DNA from 2 places in the Rossellomorea sp. KS-H15a genome. Region 2 is predicted to be linked to the other one. Evidence: riboswitches for the same ligand, from Rfam matches in the RefSeq annotation. Region 2 holds a riboswitch; the other holds the start of a gene.

What was found. Region 2 has a riboswitch for S-adenosylmethionine ahead of M1J35_RS13135 (methionine biosynthesis PLP-dependent protein). Riboswitches for the same ligand answer to the same signal wherever they lie in the genome.
Region 1: linked by a shared signal. The riboswitch ahead of M1J35_RS00085 (homocysteine synthase) and the one ahead of M1J35_RS13135 (methionine biosynthesis PLP-dependent protein) in region 2 are both predicted to bind S-adenosylmethionine.

Annotation. Positions count from the first base shown of each region.
Region 1 is NZ_CP096886.1:17,797-22,015, reverse strand. Features, by position in the region: gene M1J35_RS00095 (DUF302 domain-containing protein) at 1-2, shown strand, start outside; gene M1J35_RS00090 (trans-sulfuration enzyme family protein) at 128-1,267, shown strand; SAM riboswitch class I at 1,356-1,474, shown strand; gene M1J35_RS00085 (homocysteine synthase) at 1,759-3,054, shown strand; gene M1J35_RS00080 (homoserine O-acetyltransferase MetX) at 3,308-4,219, shown strand, end outside.
Region 2 is NZ_CP096886.1:2,583,621-2,587,839, forward strand. Features, by position in the region: gene M1J35_RS13125 (metal-dependent hydrolase) at 1-24, shown strand, start outside; T-box leader at 92-332, shown strand; gene M1J35_RS13130 (tryptophan--tRNA ligase) at 394-1,392, shown strand; SAM riboswitch class I at 1,501-1,610, shown strand; gene M1J35_RS13135 (methionine biosynthesis PLP-dependent protein) at 1,702-2,826, shown strand; gene metC (cystathionine beta-lyase) at 2,819-4,003, shown strand; gene M1J35_RS13145 (bifunctional homocysteine S-methyltransferase/methylenetetrahydrofolate reductase) at 4,023-4,219, shown strand, end outside.

The DNA of each region.
Region 1 (4,219 bases), 1.8 Mb from region 2:
GACGATGAGAACCTGTTGCCCTAAAGCGATGGGTTCTTTTTCTTTATCCAGAACCTCATACTCCTCACAATCTTCTGAATATGGTACACTTTTAAAAATACATAGCTTGAGGAAGGATGAATGTGAAATGAAATTCACCACCAAGGTCGTACATAGTCAGCTGAAAGGAACAGAGGAAATCCGTAGTAAGACAACACCGATCTACCAGACGTCAGCTTTTTCTTTTACGTCTCTGGAGGAGCTTGAGGGTTTCTATGAGGGGAAGTCTCCCTATCTTTATTCAAGAACGGGTAATCCCAACACGGATGAGCTTGGGAAGATGGTAGCAGATCTTGAAGGAGCGCCTGCGGGTGTTGCCACGTCTTCCGGCTTGTCGGCAATCCTCGTGGGAATCCTTGCCGTTGTCCAGGCGGGGGATCACATCATCGCAGCGGAGGATTTATACGGAGGTACCTTCCACATGCTGAAAGAAGAGCTGAAATCATTCGGCATTTCCACCTCCTTCGTTGATTTTACGAGTGAGGAAGAAATCGAAGGAGCCCTCACTCCCGATACAAAACTTCTCTACAGTGAGACGGTGACCAATCCGTTTATGCGGGTAGAGGATATTTCAAGAATGGTAGCTCTTGCCGAAAAACACAACCTGAAAACGATGATCGACAATACATTCGCCACACCATTTCTGCGTCAACCCTTCCTTGAAGGGGTCGATTTGGTCGCTCACAGCGCTACGAAGTATATTGGCGGGCATAGCGATATCACAGCGGGAGTCGTAGTCGGAAAAGAAGAGCTTGTGAATAAAGCAAGGGAAAGGGTCGTCAACATCGGTTCCAACTTAAGTCCATTTGAAGCCTGGCTCACATGCCGGGGGGCGAAAACATTGGCACTCCGCGTCGGGACCCAGGCTCAGAACGCAGGAATCCTTGCAGAGGAACTACGCACTAATGAGCAGGTGAAGAGGGTCTATTACCCAACTGATTTATCCGAAAAAGGAAATGGCGCAATTGTCACCATTGAACTCGATGCCAGCTGCGATATCAGCACATTCTTCAAGTCCCTTGGATGGATCAAAATCATCCCGTCCCTGGCAGGAGTGGAAACAACGGTTTCCTATCCAATTGGAACCTCTCATCGTGCCCTTCCGAAAGAAGCTCAGGAAAAATTAGGCATCAACACCCATGTGGTACGCATATCGTTAGGTATCGAGGATGGGGAAGATATCGTTTCTCAATTTAACGAGGCGATTGCAGCTTCTGTTAAAAAATAAAAAGATTCTGAAAATGGTCTTGACGTTGAGGCTGGTTACCCTTTATAATTCATCTCAACGCATGAATTTTCACATTGACAATTAAATGCTCTTATCCAGAGAGGTGGAGGGACTAGGCCCGATGAAACCCGGCAACCTTCATGTACGCACTACGCGTCGCATGAAAAGGTGCTAATTCCTGCAGGCGATCTGCCTGAAAGATAAGAGGAGGACCCTATTCAATTAGACCCTCTTCTTAGGAAGAGGGTTTTTTATTTTATCCTCTTCTAGCTTCTTAGGCTTTTGCATGGGGGTTCAGCAGGAGTATGTTTGGATCTATTCAGCAGCTGATATTCTATGAAAAATCAGCAGGTGAAATCATCCTGTAAATCAGCTGCTGAAATTCTTCACAAATTCAACTGCTGAAAAAACCATCCAATTCAGCAGCTGAACTCAACCAACCAACCATCCACACCAATCCAAAAACCAAAAAACTCTAGGAGGAATTCCAAATGACCAAATCATTCGATTTCGACACACTGCTTCTTCACGGCGGCCAGGAGCCGGACCCAACTACAGGCTCAAGAGCGGTACCCATCTACCAAACGACATCCTACGTGTTCGACAACAGCGATCACGCCGCAAAGCTATTCGCCCTTGAAGAACCGGGGAACATCTACACCCGTATCATGAACCCGACCGTTGACGTGCTCGAGAAGCGCCTCGCCCTTTTAGAAGGGGGAATCGGAGCCCTGGGTGTATCATCCGGGATGGCCGCCATTTCTCTTTCCATCTTGAATATAGCCGGTGCAGGGGATGAGATCGTGGCAGCCACCAATCTGTACGGTGGAACGTACAATTTATTCTCTACGACTCTTCCGAAATACGGAATCAAGGTTCATTTCGTCGATCCGACTGATCCGGAGAACTTCCGAAAGGCGATTACGCAGAAAACAAAAGCGGTATTCGCAGAGACGATCGGAAACCCGAGTCTCCATGTCCTCGACATCGAGTCGGTGGCGAAAGTGGCCCATGACCATCATATCCCACTCATCATCGATAACACATTTGCCACACCATATGTGTGCAAGCCGATTGAGTGGGGAGCGGACATTGTCATCCACTCTGCAACGAAGTGGATCGGCGGCCACGGTACGGCCATCGGTGGAGTGGTCATCGACGGTGGGAAGTTTGATTGGAATCATGAAAAGTTCCCAGGATTCACAGAAGAAGACAGAAGCTATAATGGACTTCGCTACGCACAGGATGTAGGAGCGGCCGCTTTCATCACAAAGTTAAGGGTGCAGCTGCTTCGGGATCTCGGGGCGTGCTTAAGTCCACAGAACGCATTTCTGCTATTGCAGGGACTGGAAACCCTCCATCTCCGAATCGAACGTCACACGGAGAATGCCTTGAAGATTGCAGAACACTTAGATCAGCACAGTGGAGTTGCCTGGGTTTCTTATCCGGGTCTGCCGCAGCATCCGTCCTACGCTCTTGCTCAAAAATATTTGAAAAATGGAGCGGGTTCCATCGTCGTCTTTGGAATCAAAGGGGGCAGGGATTCAGGACGTAAAGTCGTCGACAACATTTCCCTCTGGTCCCATGTTGCCAATGTAGGGGATGCGAAGTCATTGATCATCCATCCAGCGTCCACGACGCATCAGCAATTGAACGATGAGGAAATCCGGGCCACAGGCGTAACCGAGGACCTTGTAAGACTTTCCGTAGGATTGGAATCTGCGAAGGATTTGATCGAGGATCTGGATCATGCGATTGAGGTGGCGTTGGAAACGTCCCGGGTGTAATAGTAAGAAGTTTTTTGGAAAATCTCACGTGAAAACAGGTATTAGAAGCTGGTGAGGGGGCAGCCAAAGTGTATGAAAGTGGGATATCAGAGAAAATCTGATTTTATCAGCGGTATTTGGGATATATCAGCGAAATATCGAATATATCAGCGAACGGGCTACCCGCAGTCCACTTAAAAGGAACCTGAACCGTGAACCCGAATTACCGGGGTGCCCCAACGCCCCGAACAACATAAAAAAAGGAGGTGGAGGAATGGAGAATTCATACTCATACGAAGTAAGCTCCATTACCATCCCATCCCTCACATTAGAGTCAGGCACCACATTGCACAATGTAAATCTGGCCTATGAACGGACCGGCAATAAAGAAGGCCCTGTCATCCTCGTTTGCCATGCCCTAACCGGAACCCATATTGTGAAGGGAACGAGTGAGGATCGGGGCTGGTGGGATGGACTGATCGGACCAGGATCCTACATTGATACCGATCTATACAATGTGATTGCTTTCAATGTGTTAGGGGGATGTGAAGGGAGTACGGGACCGACGTCCACGGATCCTGAAACAGGAGAACGATACGGTCCGGACTTCCCGCACATTACCATACGGGACATGGTCCATGCCCAATATGAAGCACTCCAACAGCTCTCCGTCGAAAGGATCGAAGCGGTGATCGGCGGCTCGCTGGGTGGAATGCAGGCATTGGAATGGGGAGCCTTGTATCCGACATATATCAACAAGGTATTCGCCCTCGCCGTTTCACCGGCCTTAAATGATTACGGTCTCGCCTTCAATCATATCGGGATCACAGCAATTGAAGGGGATCCCGAATTTCAAAATGGCCACTATCCTCACGGTTCCATATTAAAAGGGCTTGAGATTGCCAGGATGGTCGGGATGGTGACCTATCGTACACAGGAGTTGTTTGACAGGCGCTTCCAGCGGGAGAGGACCAATGAGCAATACAATGTGGAAAGCTATCTTGATTATCAAGGAAAGAAACTCGGAAAGAGATTTGATCCGAACAGCTATCTCACCCTCCTGAAAGCGATGAACACCCATGATATCGGGAGGGGAAGGGGAGGCACGGAAGTGGTCGCCGATTCCTATCCGTGCGAGCTGGTCTCGGTCAGCTATGAGGGTGATTTGATCTATTCTCCACAGTAT
Region 2 (4,219 bases):
CCTCTTTCGTCAAAAGAAATGTAAAAATGTGTTTATACCTACTTGACCATTATTTACCTATACATTAAAATAATGGGAACACAATAAATGGTTAATTGCGATGAAGAAGAAGAGTAGACGATCGAAACATTTAAGAGAGCTGATGGATGGTGAGAATCAGTATGGGGAATCGTTGAATGGGCTTTTGAGCATCCAGGCTGAAATAAAGTAGGTTTGGCGGAAGGTCTCACCGATAAAAGGGACGATGTATAGAACGTGACTTCTGTACAGATGAGTGCGTTTACTGAAGTGTAAGCGAATGAAGGTGGCACCACGGGTTTCCCGTCCTTTTTTAGAGGACGGGAAGCCCTTTTTGTGTTTTCTGATTATTTTTCAACGGAGGGTATGATGGGGATGAAAAAACAAGTTCTGACTGGTATCAAGCCAACTGGCCGTATACATTTGGGGAATTATATTGGGGCGATTAAACCGGCATTGGGATTGGCGGAGAACCAATCATATAACACTGCTTATTTTGTTGCGGATTATCATGGTTTAACAAAAATCCATGATCCCATTGAAATGAAGGAGCTTTCATATGGGGTGGCGGCAGCGTGGTTAGCGTTAGGGTTGAATCCTGATTCAGCGATTTTTTACCGTCAATCTGATGTGCCTGAAATCTTTGAGCTGAGCTGGATCCTTTCTTGTTTTGCACCAAAAGGATTATTAAACCGGTCTCACGCATATAAATCAATGGTTGAAGAAAATAAAGAAAGCGGCAGAAATGTTGATGCTGGAGTCAATATGGGATTATTTACGTATCCCATTTTAATGGCTGCGGATATCCTCCTTTTCCAAACCGAGTTGGTCCCTGTCGGAAAAGATCAAATACAGCATGTGGAAATTGCCAGAGACATAGCTGAAAGCTTTAACAATCAATATGGAGAAACATTTGTCATCCCTGAATACGTCATCCAGGAAGAAACGGCCGTTCTACCGGGACTGGACGGCCGCAAGATGAGTAAAAGTTATAATAACACCATTCCTTTATTTGAAGAACCAAAAAAGCTTCAAAAATTGATCAATAAAATCAAAACGGATTCTTCACTTCCTGAAGAGCCTAAGGATCCTGACGATTCAATCATTTTTGGTCTTTACAAAGAATTTGCAACCACTGATCAATCGGAAGAAATGAGAAGGAGATTTCAACAAGGAATAGGCTGGGGGGAAGCGAAGAAAGAACTTTTCGACGTAATGAATTCATTCATCGAAGTACCAAGGTCGGAATATGAAGACCTATTGAACAATCGGGATAGACTGGATGCCATCTTACTGAATGGAGCCATAAAAGCACGAAAAAAAACAATCCCATTCATGAAAGAGATTAAAAGGAAAATAGGAATGTATCATTGAAATAGAATAAAATGATCATGATGTTTTTCAGATAATTCATAATTGTCATTGACATTTCTATGTCTTTGTTATAAGTTATGAGAAAGCATTTTAACAATTTCATATTGTTTCTTATCAAGAGAGGTAGAGGGACTGGCCCGAAGACACCTCAGCAACCAGCCACAGTAACAGGTATGGTGCTAATTCCAGCAAGTTGATGTCAACTTGGGCGATAAGAGGGAGAACGAACGTATAAAACCTTCTTATTTTCATAAGAAGGTTTTTTGTTTTTTCCCCTTTTCATTTTCTAGGGACGAAAAGGAGAGAAGGATGTTGAAAAAACATATTGATACTTTGCTTGTCCAGGCAGGCAATCGGAAGGATTCAGCTACTGGTGCCGTAAGTCTGCCCATTCATTTATCGACAGCATATGAACATAGAGGAATCGGTGAATCAACCGGTTATGATTATACGAGAACAGGAAACCCAACCAGGGCGACCCTTGAAGAACTACTGGCTCAATTGGAAGAGGGGCATAGAGGATTTGCATTCAGTTCGGGAATGGCTGCGATTCAGGCAATTCTGGGTTTATTCTCAAGTGGGGATGAATTGATTGTATCGAAGGATCTTTACGGAGGAAGCTACCGCTTATTCGTTCAGTATGAAGCCCAATATAATATCAAATTTCATTTTGTTGATACAAGTGATACTCATTCTATAGAAGAGCACATATCGAAGAGGACGAAGGCTATTTTTCTTGAAACACCAACCAATCCATTAATGAATGAAGCAAATATTTCTGAGGTCGCAGCCATTTCAAAGGCGAGTGGATTACTTTTAATCGTCGATAATACCTTTTATACACCAGTTCTGCAAAAACCGCTCAAAGAGGGAGCAGACCTGGTCATTCACAGCGCTACCAAATACTTAGGGGGCCATAATGACGTTCTGGCCGGAGTTGTCATAGTCAACACAGAGGACTTGGCTGAAAGGATCTATACGATTCAAAATTCAATCGGCGCAGTCCTTGCACCATTTGATTGTTGGCTCTTAATAAGAGGGTTGAAGACCCTTAGTCTAAGAATGGCCCAGCATGAAAAGAATGCACGAAAATTAGCCCAGTATCTTAAAGGGCATGACTGTGTAGCGGACGTCTTATATCCCGGGAAAGGGGGCATGCTTTCCTTTCGCATTGCCAAGGAAGAATGGATCGGTCCATTCCTCCAACATCTAAAGGTTATAACGTTTGCTGAAAGTTTAGGAGGGGTTGAAAGCTTTATCACCTATCCTGCCACCCAGACCCATGCCGACATTCCTGAAGAAGAACGAAATAGACTTGGCATCTGTAACAGATTGCTCAGGTTTTCCGTAGGAATAGAATTTATCGACGACCTGATCGAAGACTTGGAGAATGTTTTTCAACAATTGGAAAAAGAGGTGTTAACGTATGAGTAAAAAACCATTTTCACTTCAGACGTCACTCATCCATTCCCGCGGATTTGATAAAGAGACAGGAGCTGTTTCTACGCCGATTCATCATGCTACAACCTTTCATCAACAGGATTTTGATCAGTATGGTACGTATGACTACAGCCGTTCGGGGAATCCAACAAGGGAAACAGTCGAAGAAACGATAGCGGAATTAGAAGGCGGGGTAAGGGGTTTTGCCTTTTCATCCGGTATGGCTGCCATCTCAACAAGCTTTCTATTATTGTCGAGTGGGGATCACGTACTCGTCTCGGAGGAAGTATATGGGGGGACATACAGGATGATCACGGAAGTCCTTACTAAATTTGATATAGAATACTCTTTTGTGAATATGAAAGATCTTCATGAGGTGGCTTGTGCAATTAAGCACAATACGAAGGTGATTTATATGGAAACCCCGTCGAACCCCTTATTGAATATCACCGATATTGAAGGGGTCGTAAAGCTTGCCAAGGCAAATGACTGCTTAACATTTCTGGATAATACATTCATGACGCCATTGCTGCAAAGGCCAATCAGTCTAGGAGTGGATGTTGTCCTGCACAGTGCAACGAAGTTTCTTGCCGGACATAGTGACGTCTTAGCAGGACTTGCGGTAACGGGAGATGAAGAGATTGCGGGGAAACTTGCTTTCCTGCAGAATTCGTTTGGGGCGGTACTCGGGGTACAGGATTGCTGGCTGCTCTTAAGGGGGCTGAAAACATTGCATGTCCGATTGAAGGAATCATCGGAGTCAGCTTATAAGATTGCAAGCTTCCTAGAAGGCAGAAAGGAAGTAGAAGAAGTGTATTACCCGGGCTTGAGCTATCATCCCGGTCGTGAAATTCAAGTCCGGCAGGCAGAGGGTCCCGGGGCAGTACTATCCTTCCGGTTAAAAGGGGAAGAGGAAGTGAAGCAACTCATCAAACATGTAAACATTCCTGTATTCGCCGTCAGTTTAGGAGCTGTCGAATCGATTCTATCCTATCCATCAAGAATGTCACATGCTTCCATGCCTAAGGCTGAAAGAGAGAGAAGAGGGATTACAGATGGGTTATTGCGCTTATCCGTTGGTCTTGAAAACGCGGATGAATTAATAAAGGATCTTCAAAATGGTTTAGATAGTATACAAAAAATCAATCGAAACAACGTGATCAATTTGTAAAGGGGGAGGATGGGGCATGATGCCATTGCTGGAGGCATTGAAAGAGAGAATCTTGATTGCAGATGGAGCGATCGGAACATTGTTGTATTCATATGGAGTGGACAGATGCTTTGAAGAACTGAATCTTTCTCACCCAAATGAAGTGTTGAAAGTCCATAAAGAGTATATCGATGCCGGAGCCGATATCATACAGACCAATACGTACGGGGCCAATTA